DNA from 3 places in the Dentiradicibacter hellwigii genome. Region 2 is predicted to be linked to each of the others. Evidence: riboswitches for the same ligand, from Rfam matches in the RefSeq annotation. Region 2 holds a riboswitch; each other region holds the start of a gene.
The links. A riboswitch is a leader RNA that binds a small molecule or an ion and turns the genes downstream of it on or off. The one in region 2 is predicted to bind cobalamin.

Region 1: linked by a shared signal. The riboswitch ahead of ABCS64_RS07980 (ABC transporter substrate-binding protein) and the one ahead of cobM (precorrin-4 C(11)-methyltransferase) in region 2 are both predicted to bind cobalamin.
Region 3: linked by a shared signal. The riboswitch ahead of ABCS64_RS00410 (hypothetical protein) and the one ahead of cobM (precorrin-4 C(11)-methyltransferase) in region 2 are both predicted to bind cobalamin.

What each region holds. Positions count from the first base shown of each region.
Region 1 is NZ_JBEUWX010000002.1:1,239,736-1,244,521, forward strand. Features, by position in the region: gene ABCS64_RS07975 (FecCD family ABC transporter permease) at 1-253, opposite strand, end outside; gene ABCS64_RS07980 (ABC transporter substrate-binding protein) at 343-1,353, opposite strand; cobalamin riboswitch at 1,523-1,810, opposite strand; gene ABCS64_RS07985 (MFS transporter) at 2,043-3,362, opposite strand; gene ABCS64_RS07990 (hypothetical protein) at 3,359-3,613, opposite strand.
Region 2 is NZ_JBEUWX010000003.1:106,679-111,464, forward strand. Features, by position in the region: gene cobT (nicotinate-nucleotide--dimethylbenzimidazole phosphoribosyltransferase) at 1-465, shown strand, start outside; gene pncB (nicotinate phosphoribosyltransferase) at 507-1,793, shown strand; cobalamin riboswitch at 2,153-2,360, shown strand; gene cobM (precorrin-4 C(11)-methyltransferase) at 2,735-3,514, shown strand; gene ABCS64_RS11390 (sirohydrochlorin chelatase) at 3,717-4,706, shown strand; gene ABCS64_RS11395 (precorrin-8X methylmutase) at 4,723-4,786, shown strand, end outside.
Region 3 is NZ_JBEUWX010000001.1:68,487-73,272, reverse strand. Features, by position in the region: gene otnK (3-oxo-tetronate kinase) at 1-1,206, opposite strand, end outside; gene ltnD (L-threonate dehydrogenase) at 1,208-2,104, opposite strand; cobalamin riboswitch at 2,554-2,779, shown strand; gene ABCS64_RS00410 (hypothetical protein) at 2,995-3,444, shown strand; gene ABCS64_RS00405 (methylmalonyl-CoA mutase family protein) at 3,437-4,786, shown strand, end outside.

The sequences.
Region 1 (4,786 bases), on a different contig from region 2:
CGCCGCAGCAGGCCGACACCAGGGCGCGCGTCAGCCGGTAATTCCAGACGATGCCGTCATCGAGCGGCTCGACCGGAAATTCCGCGCCAAACAGATGGTTGCTCAACACGTGATAAACCATTTTAGGGGCGATCGGCGTCTCGCCGATGGCAACCCCAAAAATGACGGCGACAACGATTGCCACCAGCGAGAGAACGGCGACCAGCAACTTGAACCACAGTTGCTGGCGAAATCTTTTATTAAAGCTATTCATGAACTTCCTGAATGCGCCGGACGGGCACGCTGCAGGCAGCGCCCCCATCCGGCATTTTTATCGCACAAGACTGTGCTTACTGACTGCGCTTACTTCTTGGCGCCCTTGACCTTGAGCGCGCCTTCGGCCATCTGTTCCAGACCGTCAGCCATGCGGATCGAGCCTTGCGTCGCATCGGCATCGACGATGACGATACGGTTGTTCTTGACGGCGTCCATCTGCTTGGTCACCGGGTCTTTCTTGAGGAACTCAAGCTTCTTCTGGTAATCGTCGGCGGGGAAGCGGCGGCGATCCATGCGGCAGATGATCAACACGGTGGGGTTGGCCTTGGCGATGGTTTCCCAACCCACGGTCGGCCATTCTTCATCGGAAGTCACCACGTTGCGCATGCCGAGCGCTTTCATCATGTAGCCAGCGACGCCGGAGCGGCCGGCCATATAGGGGTCGGATTCCATATCAGCACTGGAGAACCACATCGCGGCGGACAGATCCTTGATCTTGGCGGCGCGCACCTTTTCTTCCGCCTTGGCCGCACGCGCACGAATTTCCTTGATCAGGGCGTCACCCTTGGCCTCGACATTGAAGATTTCGGCCAGTTGCTTGATGCTCTTGTACAGCGCTTCAACGTTGTAGGCTTTTATGCGCTTGCCGTCAGCGCCGGTCAGGTTGTCCTTGCCTTCGCAATCGGAAGGCATCGCGTAGGTCATGATGCCGAGCTTGTGGAACTGTTCGCGCGTACCAACCACGCCTTCCTTGCCGACCATCCATTCAAACTGCGAAACAACGAGATTCGGGCGCTTGCCGATGATCGATTCATAGCTCGGCGCATTGTCGGCCAGACGCGGCACCTTGCTGTTGATTTCCTTGAACTGCGGCAGGATGTCGTGGAACCAGAGCGAGGTGCCGACCACCTTGTCGCCCAGCCCCAGCGCGTAAAGCATTTCCGTTCCGGCCTGACCGATGGTCACGACTGAGGCGGGCGCCTTGTCGAAGGTCAGGGTTTGACCGCAGTTTTCGAGTTTCAGGGGGTAGGTCGTGGCGTGAGCGGAAAAACTCAGGGCAGCCAGCGCCAGCGCGGGAATGATTCGTTGAAAACGCATGATTTCTCTCCATGATTGAAATTTTCTTGTGTTGGAAAGAAACCTGAACGCGAATCCGCGCGCCCCGCCCCATTGACCTGATAGCCAGCGGCATGGGCGACTGAGAATTCACGAGAGCGTTCCTTCCCGAACACTCGACCAGCAATGAACCGGCAAAAACCACACCAACAACACCGGCCCAGCCTTGGCAGGTTTCCTGACTCACGATTCATCGCCGGACTCTTGCCTTCCCGGATGCGTAAAGCACCAGTGGCTTCTGTCGAGCCGACTCCTCGTCTACAGTTACGGGGGCAGTTCCTTTTACGCGACGACCGCGCCGAATAGTCGATGCACCTGTGATTTGCAGTACATCATTGCGTGATTTCGCGCCTGGATTCCCTTGCGCATGCCGCCAATCCCTCAGATAAGACGGAAGACGGCGCGTTTCCCTTTCGGGGCCAAGGCTGGGTGCAGCATATATAAAAATAATTCTCAGGGCAAGCCATTTCTAGCAGGAGGGACGCAGAGGGAAAATAACTGAAAATAAATGAGACAACTATCGGTTTTTTTCAGGCGTTATCAGCCAAACCCGCGGACGATGTACGGCACGCCCCAGCGCCGATGAAGGCAAGCCCCAATAGAAGCCTTGTGCATCGCCGGCGGCGCCGGATTACCCGGCAGCGATTTGTCGAGGCGGCAAACGGCAGACATCAAACGGCGGGCGGCTTCCAGAAACGGCCGGCAAAACCGGCGGCGGCCAGCGCCGGCCACAGCGCCGCCACGCCCCAGGCCAGCGCATAGCGACCGGCATGCCCGATATCCCCGCCGCCCGCTGCCACGGCCAGCTTGATCCCCGCGCCTGAAGCCCCCGCCAGATCGAACATCCGCCCAAGCAGGACATTGCCGAGCAGCACGGCGCAGCCGCCGGCCGAAGCCAGCGCGCCGTAATACGCCGGCAATGCGCCCTGCCCCGCATAACCGGGAACCAGCGACATCGCCGTCGGCACGGCGAGCATCTGCCCCAGGGTGAGCAGAATCACCATCGCCGTGATGGGCGCAAAGCGCAGCCAGCCTGCATCTGCGGGATTAAATAACGGCGACAGCGCCGCCAAGGCAACGCACGCAAACGCCGCGGCAAACAACGAAAAACCGGCGACGAGCGGCAATCTAGGCGGCTGCCTGCGGCACCAGCCGGCCAGCGGCATCTGCATGACGATGACCATGACCGAGGCCAGCATGAACAACCCAGCCATTTCGCGCGCACCGCCGCCGACCCGCTCCAGTTCAAGCGGCAGGCCAAAATACATTTGGTTATAGCTGAACAGATAGGCGCTGTAGCAAAGGATAAAGCGCAGGAACGGCGCGTTGCCCATGACCCCGCGCCAGCCCACCGGACGCTCCGGCAGCGCCATATGCGTCGGAATGGAACGGTAGAGAACCCCCATCATGATCAGGAAAAGCATGGCGCAGGCCAGCGCCATGACACGAAAACCAAAGCCGCTCAAGGCACTGCCGAGCAAGGGGCCAGCCACCGCGCCGACTTCGCCGCAGACGGCAAAAAGCGCAAAGATGCCATGCTGGCGCAGCGCCGCCGGCGTTTGCCGCTCCGCCTCGGCAGCCAGCGCTTCCAGACAGGGCGAGAACATCGCGCCGCCCGCCCCGGTGAGGCACGCGCCGAGCAGCATCTCGCTAAAAGAAGCGGAAAACGCGAACGCCGCATAGCCGCAGAAGCGCACCGCACACCCCGCCAGCAGCAGCCAGCGGCTGCCGAGGCGTTCGGCCAGCAGACCACCGATAAAAAATAATCCCTGCTGGCAAAAAGTGCGCACCCCCAGCACCACGCCGATCAGCTGGCTCGACAGCGCCAGATCGTCGGCCATGTGCACGGCAAGAAACGGCACGACGGCATAAAAACCGATATTGAAAACGAGCTGCGTCGCCAGAATGACCCGCCGTGACAACGAGGCGCCGCTTGCGCCATCACTTGCGCCCGCGGCAGTTTCGGATGATTTAACGCGTTCGCCGCTCATGATGCCGGCTCCCGGGCCGCCTGCGCCGCGGCCATGAATATCCGCACACCGCCATCGCCGCACTGCTCGCCCGCACACACGCAGTCTGCCGGAAGCCCGCGCCGGACGGGCAACTCCGCGGCATCGCCCGCATCTGCATGGGCGCCGCACAAACCGCCGGAAGATTCCCCCGCCGCACCCGCCGTCCTCACGGTTTTCACGCATCCCCTTGGCAGCGTGATGCCGCGCGCATCGACATAAATGGGTTTCATGGGCGCAGCATTGTGAACCTTTGCCCGCCGCCCGACAAGCCGTCAACTTGCCGCCGCGCAGCCCCTCCACCGGCGCCCATGTGGATAAGGCGTTTCCAAGAAAGCGCCCGGAAATGCTGCCCGCGTATTTAGGGCTTCTCCGAGAGAAGTGCTCTGAAACCCTTATAAATAGGGCGTTTCAGAGGCGCCTGCCCGGAGATACCCTATCCACGCGGGGTTCAGAAGTGTGCCCCGAAAGCCTCATAGCGGCTCGACTTTGCCAAAAGACAAGGCGGCGAGTCGCTGACAGTACGAGTAGTACGGCAAGGCGAGCCAACGAAGTATTTTGGCAAAGGAAGCCGCTATTTCAGGGACGCGGGGCGGCTTGGCGGAAGCAAGGGCTTGATTGTTTGAGCGCAGCGAGTTAATCAAGCCCGCCGCCAAGCAACCCGCGGCAAGGAGTCTTCTGCGCCTGAGGTCGCCTTTCTTTGCTGACTTTCTTTGGCGAGATAAAGAAAGAAGGTAGGAAAGTCAGCGGGGCGCGCTGCCGTCCAGCGCAACGGCATCAAGAGGAGTTCCATGTGTGGAAGGTCAGCGCGCAGACCTTGGCAATTCCTATATTTAAAGTGTCTCAGGGCACCTACCCGCTAGCCCGTGTATTTAGGGCATCTCCGGGCACCCTGCCCTGAAGTCCTTTATCCACGCGGGTTTGGGGCATCTTCCCAACAGGGGGAGAATTGGAAAAACGCGGGGGACGGAAGCGCAGGTGTATCTCCAAAAAGAGGTGGCCTGAAGCCCTTTATTTATAAGGGTTTCAGAGGTGCCTGCCCGAAAACGCCCTATCCACGCGGGTTTCCGGGCATATTCTTTCGCCTATTCAATAACGACGAAGCGCCCAAACCCCCTTAGGCGCAGCCGCAGGCGCGGGGCGGCTTGGCGGAAGCAAGGGCTTGATTGTCTGAGCGCAGCGAGTTAATCAAGCCCGCCGCCAAGCAAACCCGCGGCAAGGAGCTTTCTGCGCCTGGGGGTCGCCTTTCTTTGCTGACTTTCTTTGGCGAGGCAAAGAAAGTCAGCGGGGCGCGCTGCCGCTCAGCGCAACGGCGTCAAAAGAAGCCTCGTGGGCGGAGCCAGCGCCTACAGTTAAACAATCCTTTTAATCCCTGTTTTTTGTTCTTCCGGGCACCTGCCCGCTAG
Region 2 (4,786 bases):
CTCGACGAATGCATCGGCCGTGGCGCCGGACTGGGCGAAGCCGGGTTGCAACGCAAGCGCCGGCTGCTGGCGCAGGCCTTGGCGCGAGCAGGCCAGCCACGAGCGCCGCTGACGGTGCTGGCCGAATTCGGCGGCTTTGAAATCGCCATGATGGCCGGCGCCATGCTCGGCGCGGCGCAGGCAGGCGTGCTCCTGCTGATCGACGGTTTCATCGCCGGTTCAGCGGCGCTTGTCGCCTCGCGCCTGGCGCCGCATTTTGCCGAGTACTGCATTTTCTGTCACCATTCCGTCGAGCCTGGACACCGCATCCAGCTCGCCGCCATGAATGCCGACCCGCTGATCGATCTGCGCCTGCGTCTGGGCGAAGGCACGGGCGCGGCGCTGGCGTACCCGCTGGTATTGGCGGCCGTCAATTTTCTCAATGAAATGGCGAGCTTTGAATCTGCCGGCGTGTCGGATCACTAAGGCCGCATGCGAAATTGCGGCGGACGAAAAACGAGGTGGTAATGTTGAAAAACGACAAGGGAGCGCAGGCCGGCCGTTCGGGAAAGCGAACGAAAGAAACGCCGCGCATGGCAAAAACAGCGACACAGCCGGCCGCACCGGTCGTGTCCAGCCTGCTGGAAAACGACCTGTACAAATTCACCATGTGGCAGGCGCTGTTGCACAGCAATCCGGGGGCGCAGGCCGAATACCACTTCGTCTGCCGCAATACGCCGGCCTTCCCGCTGGCCGAACTAAAAGAGGCTTTCGAGCACGAGCTGGAACACCTGTGCTCGATGCACTTCACGCAGGATGACCTCGACTACCTGTCGGGGCTGCGCTTCATCAAAAGCGATTTTGTCGATTTCCTGTCCGTCTTCCGCTTCCAGCGCCGCTTCATCGACGTGCAGGCGCATGCCGACGGACGGCTGGACATCGTGGCGAACGGCCCGCTTGTGCATGTCATGGGGTTTGAGATTTTCGTCCTCTACATCATCAACGAACTGTATTTTCGCCGCCTGCCGCAGCAGGGCGTGCTGGACGAAGCGCGCCGCCGCCTGCAAGCCAAGATTGCGCTGTTGGAAGCGGGCGTCTCGGCCATTGCCGACGATGACGAGTCCGCCTTCATGTTGTTCGATTTCGGCCTGCGCCGGCGTTATTCCGGCGCCTGGCAGGAAGAAGTGCTGCGCACGCTGGTCGCCGCCGCGCCGGCGCATTTTCGCGGCACGTCGAACGTCTATCTCGCCCAGAAGCTCGGCATCACGCCGATCGGCACGATGGCGCACGAATACATGCAGGCGTATCAGGCGTTCGGTTTCCGGCTGCGCGATTTTCAGAAAGCGGCGCTCGAAGGCTGGGTGCAGGAATTTCGCGGCGACCTTGGCGTCGCGCTGACCGATGTGGTCGGCATGGACGCTTTCCTGCGCGATTTCGACCTCTACTTCGCCAAGCTGTTCGACGGCCTGCGCCACGATTCGGGCGACCCGATCGCCTGGGGCGAAAAAGCCATCGCCCACTACCACGCGCTGCGCATCGACCCTTCCGCCAAGCGGCTTGTCTTTTCCGACGCGCTCGACATCCCGCGTGCGCTGGCGCTCTACCGCCATTTTCGCGGGCGCATCCATACCAGCTTTGGCATCGGCACCAACCTGACCAACGATACGCCGCATCCGCCGCTCAACATCGTCATGAAAATGACGGCCTGCAACGGCCAGCCTGTCGCCAAACTGTCCGACTCCCCCGGCAAGACGCTGTGCGAGGACCAAACCTTTCTCGCCTATCTGCGCCAGGTGTTCAACCACCCCGGCTAAACGGCGAATGTGGCGCGCGGCGCAAGATGGCAGCGTAATCAACGCCGCCGCGCCCGCCATGCCGGCACCCCTTGTGCAACGAGGCGCCTCAAAGAGACTGTCCGCCAGCCCGCGTATTTAGGGCGCCTCCAGACACCCTGCCCTGAAGCCCTTTATTTATAAGGGTTCCAGAGGCACCTGCCCGGAAACGCCCTATCCACGCGGGTTTCTGAGCGGGTGGCCGGAGACGCCCTGTTTACGCCGGCTTCAGCGGTGCTTCGGAAAAACCGTTATGAGGGCTGCAGATGCGGCGGCGTTGCGAGGGCAGCGCCTTGCGACACTTGACTGCGCGGCATTCTCAACACAACGTCCTTGGCGTAAAATAGCGCCCGGTTTTAGGTGCCTGGCGGCAACGCCGGGTGAAACGGGAAGCCGGTGACCACACACCTGCGGAATTCCGGCACAGCCCCCCGCTGCTGTAAGCCTGACGAATCCGGCCTCAATGCCACTGTACGACCCGCTCGTAGGGGAAGGCGCCGGAAGAGAAAGATGGTGAGTCAGAAGACCGGCCTGAAACCCTATGGCGCCAATCCTCGGGGTGAGGGGTGAGGTTCCGAAGGTTCGTTGCCCGGCATTTCGATCTGTCCGAACTGCCTGCGGCGCTTCCCCGGTTCGACTCCCTTTCACACGCTTGTTGGCGGCGGTGCTGGTTCTGCCGATGCCTGCCCCGGTGTTTTAACGTTTGCCAGCGCGCATATCTGCAGCGCTGTGTGAAAGGAGAGAACTTGATACACATCACGAAAACGCCTGTCTCCGCCGGCTCCGCAGCCGGAACGCCTGCGTGCGTGCGCACAGCCGTAGCGCCGCATGCCACATTCCAGGAAGATTGAACGTTTTATCCGAATCCTAATCTGAGCAAGCTATGAACTTCATTGCTGATACCCTTTGCACAGGAAGGCGCTATGGCCGGTAAGATCTGGTTTGTCGGCGCCGGTCCCGGCGATCCCGATCTCATCACCGTCAAGGGACGCGGCCTGATCGAACAGGCCGGTGCAATTCTGTTTGCCGGCTCGCTTGTCGATCAGACGGCGACCCGCTACGCGCCGCCCGGCTGCGCCATCCGTGATTCAAAAGACATGACGCTGGAGGCGATGGTCGCCTGGCTGATCGAGCAGGCGCACCGCCACGCCACCGTTATCCGCCTGCAAACCGGCGACCCCGGCCTTTACGGCGCATTGATCGAAATGACGCGGCCGCTGACCGCAGCGGGCATCGAATGGTCGGTCGTTCCCGGCGTTTCTTCGGCCATGGCCTCGATGGCGGCGGCCGGCGAATCGCTTACCCTGCCGGAAGTCACGCAAACGGTGATCCTGACGCGCGTGGCGGGGCGCACGCCGATGCCCGAAGGCGAAGACCTGGAATCGCTCGCCCAACACCACTGCACGCTGTGCATTTACCTGTCGATCACGCTGCTGCATGAAGTCCAAGCCGCCTTGCGCGCCGCTGGCTGGTGTGAGGATGCGCCGATACTCGTCGTGCAAAAGGCGAGCTGGCCGGGGCAGGAAAAAATCGTGCGCGGCACGCTGGCCGATATCAAGCGCAAATGCCAGGAGGCCAAGATCGGCAGCCAGGCGATGATCGTCGCCAGCCCGACGCTGGGCGCCGCCGACTGGGAAAGCCTCGTGCGCTCCAAACTCTACGATCCAGGGTTTGCGCACCGCTTCCGCAAGGCAAGCGCCTGAGGTCAAGCCGTGCAGGAATTTGCCGCCGTGGCGACACAGGAAGCGCCTTTCCCCAGTCTATACGCCGCTTTCGACAGCATCGCCAGGGCGCGGCGATACCTGGGCTTTTTGCTGGCGCAAAGAGGAGGCGGCGCAATCGCCGGCATAGGCCATGCTGCGATAGGACGCAGCGTTTAAGCTACCGTTTCGAAAGTCGATGAAGATGAAAGAAGAAAGCACCAGGACAGACGCCGACGCCGGCATGGCGCAGTTTGTCAAAGAAACCGTTGTGTTGATCGCCGGGCATGGCTCGCCCAACCGGGCGGGCAACCAGGAGATCGAAAAATTCGTCGCACAATGGCGCACCCGCCATCCCGACTGGCAGATTGAAGTCTGTTTTATCGAACATGCCGACGTGCTCGTGCCGGAAGGGCTGGACAAGGCGGCCAGTCAGGCGCGCCGCGTCGTGCTGCTGCCGCTCATCCTCAACGCCGCCGGGCATGTCAAGATCGAACTGCCGGAGGCCGTCGAGGAAGCGCGCCAGCGCCATCCGGACGTTGAGTTTATCGTTGTGCCGCATCTGGGCATGTGCCGCGACGTGTTCACCGTGCTGCAACGGCAGTTGAAGCAGCTCATGAAATCGCTCGATTCGCCCGACCCGCAAACGACGGGCGTCGTCCTGCTCGGCCGCGGCTCTTCGGACGCCGAGGCCAACGGCGAACTGGCGCGCATGGCGCGCTGGCTGTACGAGGAGAACGATCACGAACTGGTCGATCTCGCCTTCACCGGCGTTACCTGGCCGCGGCTGGAAACCATCGTGCAACGACAGGTTCGGCTGGGCATGCGGCAGATTTGCATCCTGCCGGTGTATTTATTCACCGGCGTGCTGATCGAGCGCATCAAGGCGCAAGTCAAGCGCCTGCAAAGCCAATACCCGCAGGTTTCGTTCGCGCTGGGCGATTATTTCGGCTTTGAGCCGGAAATCTTCCGCCTCGTCGACCAGTTGACCAGCGCCGGCATGGCGGGCATCGGCGCCCTGCTGGAATGCGACAGCTGCCGACACCGCGCCTACCGGGCCTACCGTCTTCAGGGCGACGAAGCGGATTGCGGCGGCGAACACGACGATCATGCCCGCCCGTCCCATCATGCGCATCATGCCCATCGGGCGCATGCCCACCATTTTTCTCACCACTCCCATTCACATCACAGTTAAAACTATGAACTCGACCATGACACACACCAACAGCATCACCGAACAGCTGACCGAAGCCGGCCGCGCCATTGAACATGGCT
Region 3 (4,786 bases), on a different contig from region 2:
GAAGTTGCCGGATTTCAGCGCGAGATAGACTTCGCCATTGAGCACGCGCAGCCACGGCACGCCGGGCGCAATCTGCTTGCCGATGTGGAAGCCGTCCACGCCGAGACGCTGCACGACGATACTGGACGTTTCCCCGCCCGCGCAGATGAAATTCACCACGCCCTGCGCGCGCAGCTTTTCCGCGACGGCGGCAAACACCTGCTCAATGGCATGGCTGGATTTTTCCATGCCGAAGCGTTGCTGAATGGCTTTGAGTTCATCCGGTGGCACGGTGGCGTAGAGCAGCGGTGCGTGTTTATCGTCCAAATGGCTGACGACCCAGGCGGCGAGTTCAGCGGCATAGTCCGCGCCCCGCTCGATGCAGGCCTGCGCCTCGACGAAGCGGTGCGGCGCGACGGCCTTATAGGTGGCGACCTGCTTGTTGGTCATCACCGAACACGAGCCGGAAAGCACCACCGTCGCCCCTTTCTTCGGCACAAAAGCGTTGTCGCCCTTTTTGCTGCCGGAAAGTAGCGCCGCCAGATACGCGCCCAGCCCCGAACCGCCGGTAACCAGGCGCAAATCGCGGCAGGCCTCGGCCAGCACCGCCAGTTGCGCGTTATCGACACTGTCGGCGACCGCATAGCGGTAGCCGTCTGCGCGCAGACGGGCGAAGCAGTCCCTGACGTGCGCCGCGCCCTGCGCCATGTCCGGATAGGCGACCAGCCCTGTCTTGCCGCGCGCCTGCGCGTCCATCAGGCGCGGCAGACTGGCATCGCGCATCGGCGTAATCGGGTGATCCTGCATCCCCGATTCATTGAGCAGCACCTGGCCGACGAACAGATAGCCGTTAAAAATCGTCCGCCCGTTGACCGGCAGCGCGGGGGAAATCACCGTGAAATCCTCGCCCAGCGCATCGAGCAGCGCATCCGTCACCGGGCCGATATTGCCGGCGGCGGTGCTGTCAAACGTCGAACAATACTTGAAGAAAAACTGCTGGCAGCCTGCCGCCTGCAACCACTGCAATGCCGAGAGCGACTGCGCTATCGCCTCTTGCGCGGCAATCGAGCGCGATTTCAGGCTGATCACCACCGCATCAACGCCGTCCGGCAGGGCGCGCGCCGGAATGCCGTTCATCTGCACCGTGCGCAGACCGTTTTCCGTCAAAAAACTGGCGATGTCGCTCGCGCCGGTGAAATCGTCGGCAATCACCCCTAACTGCAACATCTTAGCCCCCTTTTTTCGGCAACTCGATGCCGCTGAAAATCTTGATTACCGCGCTGTCGTCTTCCTTGCCGTGCCCGGCATTGCTCGCCTCGGTGAACATATTGAACGCCGTGGACGCGAGCGGCAGCGGGAAACGCAGCGCCTTGCCCGTATCCGTCACCAGGCCCAAATCCTTGACGAAAATATCGACCATCGACAGCGGCGTGTAGTCGCCATCGACAACGTGCTTCATGCGGTTCTCGAACATCCACGAATTGCCGGCGGCGTGCGTGACCACGTCGTACATCAAATCGAGCGGAATCCCGGCCTTGGCGGCCAGCGCCATCGCCTCCGCTCCGGCGGCAATATGCACGCCAGCGAGCAGCTGGTGAATGATCTTGACCGTCGCGCCCTGACCGATGTCCTTGCCGCAGCGGTACACCTTGCCGGCGACCGCATCCAGCACCGGCTGCAACTTGGCGAACGCAGCGTCATCACCGGCTGCCATCACCGTCATCTCGCCCGCTGCCGCTTTCGCCGCGCCGCCGGAAACCGGCGCATCCAGCATCAGCAGGCCGCGCGCGGCGAGCGCCTCGCCAAAACGGCAGGCATCCTGCGCGGCAATCGTTGAAGAAACCATCACCGCCGTGCCGGGCTTGAGCTTGTCAGCGAGCTTGCTTTCGCCGAAAAGCACAGCGTCCACCTGCGCGGCATTGACCACGAGCAGCAGCACCGCATCAAGCTTGTCGGCAAAACCATCCGCCGATGCTGCAACCGCTTTCGCACCGGCAGCCTGCAAAATGTCGCGCGCCTGCGCAGACAAATCCACGCCATACGTATCAAGACCGGCGCGCACACAGGACTGCGCCGCTCCCATACCCATCGCACCCAAACCAATGACCGCTACTGAATACGCCATGACGGACTCCTCATCGTATCTTCGTATCTGCATGGATATCAGGTGTTTGTTTCGGCAGACGGCTTCGCCCGGACACGCTTAATCCTGCGGAAACCGAACAAACCCCAGATAACAGAATAGTGCCATCCGACCGGAAAACAAAGTGAATTTCGTCAGACCGATTGAGTGTCGGCATAACATTCCGTCGAAAAAAGAAAACTCATTATGGCGCCCAATCGGGGGCATCGGCGAAGCCGGAGAACCACGCAACGCGGCGTTCCCATGCCGAACAGCCTGGCACATTCCTCAATAAACCGGCCGGGGCGACCTGCACGCCAGCCTGTTTATCTCCTCATGCCATCATTTCACCATTTTATATAAATGAGAAAACCGGCCAAAAATTCAAAGTCTTTTATATTGCCCGTCTGAATGTGGTTAACCACATTGCCAAGACGGGCGCTGCGATTTACCCTACGGCCTGAATTTCAGGTGCCTCGCCCCCTGTTCTGTGGGGAAGGTGAAACGGGAAACCGGTGGTCTTGTCGAGACAGCCTTTGACAAGCATTCCGGTGCAGCCCCCCGCTGCTGTAGGCCTGACGAATCCGGCAACAGTGCCACTGTGCAAAGCATCGCATGGGAAGGCGCCGGAAGAGGATGAAGGCAAGCCAGAAGACCGGCCTGGGATGAACGAACTGCCAACCTCGGGGTGAGGGGTGAGGTTTCGTTGATTAGCTGCCCGGTTTTTCCGATACCGTTCAGAAACGCCAATTACAACGATTGCGGTCTGTACAGACTCGCACAAAAACGTGCATTCGTACGGTTTTCGTAGTTTTACGAATTCCCGGCAGTTGATCTCACGACCTGATTCCCCTTTTCACGAATTCATGCATCGTATTCGAGAAAGGTGAATCATGACGCTGATGGAAAATCTCTTCCAGATGACTGGAAACGCGACCAACCGAACTTTACCCTTTCGGCCCTTTGCCGCCGCAGGTCTCCAGTGCACACGCACTGGTATGGCTTATCTCTGTTATACCGGCTGTCTTCACGCGCAGAATGCACGCCGCGCGGATGGCTTGCGCCATCGCGCCGGCACGCGTACTGCGGATAGTCGGGATGGCGGCGGCAATTGGGGAAAGCCGCCAGGCTCATCCGTTCGTTTCCAGATTTCTGATGTCGGCATACGTACCTGCGTAGCGCCGACATCGTCAGTCAATGTCGCCAAGGCCTCTGCAACGCTTTCACTGGACATGACCGCCGAGGAGGCTGCGGCGACGCCATTTTACGCCAACTTCACACAACAGGCGCGGGTTATGGAGACATATCCCGGCAACACTACAGGAGCCGAAAGTTATGAGTGACCAACAAACAACGGTCGACATCACGAAAATCGATGCCGAGCGCGGGTTTTTCGATGAATTCAAGAAGCCCAGCAAGGAGGAGTGGAAAGAGGAGGCTACCGCCGCCTTGAAAGGCGCGCCCTTCGACAAGGTCATGTATACCAAGACCTACGAGGGATTGACGATCGAGCCGATCTACATGGCCGAAGATATTGAAGGCTTGCCGCACCTAAAATCCAAGCCGGGCTTCCAGCCATTCGTGCGCAGTACGCGCCCGAACGGGTACATCAAGGCGCCGTGGAAAATCAATCAGGAACTCACGCTCGCCTTCCCGCAAACGTTCAATGAGGAAGCGCGCTTTGATATCGCCCGCGGACAGACCGGCCTCAACATCGTGCTCGACCATCCGACGCGCAGCGGGCAAAGCCCAGCCAACGCTTCTGAAGAGGACGTCGGCCGCGATGGCGTTTCGCTGGAAACCCTGCACGATGTTTCGACGATTTTTCAGGGCATCGATCTGAAAACAGTCCCCGTGCAGTGCTTCACGGGCGCTATTTCACTACCCATGCTGGCCATGCTGTCGGTTGCCATGCAAGACAACGAAGCGGGCGTCAATCATCTGCACTGGGTCGACGGCTGTGTCGGCAGCGACCCGCTGGCCGTACTGGCAACCGAAGGCAAACTGCCGGTTTCGCTTAAGATGGCTTACGACAGCATGCATCAAGCGACAGCGTGGGCAGCCAAAAAAGCACCGAAGCTGCAAACGATCTTCGTGCAGGGGCATCCCTATCACAATGCCGGCGCAGCCTCGACGGAAGAAGTCGCCTTCGCGCTCGCCACGGCGGCCGAGTATTTGCGTGAAATGATCCAAAGAGGCCTGTCCATCGACCAGGTCGCCCCGCGCATTCGCTTCGGCTTCTCGCTTGGCTCGATCTTCTTCATGGAAATTGCCAAACTGCGCGCGGCACGCATCCTGTGGGCGCAGATCGTCGCCGCCTTCGGCGGTAATGAAGACGCACAGAAAATGACGATTCACGGACGCACCTCGGCATATAACAAGACGGTCTTCGACCCCTACGTCAATATGCTGCGCGTTACCAGCGAAGGCTTCTCCGGCGCAGTGGGCGGCGTAGACAGCATGCATCTGTCGCCGTTCGACGAACCGATTCGCACGCCGGATCGTTTCTCACGCCGCATCGCGCGCAACGTACAGGTCATGCTCCAGGAAGAATCGCGCTTCACCATGCCGATCGACCTGGGCGGCGGCGCCTACTCCATCGAAAAGCTGACGCATGAATTCGGTCAGTCCGCCTGGAAAATTTTCCAGGAAATCGAAAAGAATGGCGGCATGTCCGCCGCAATC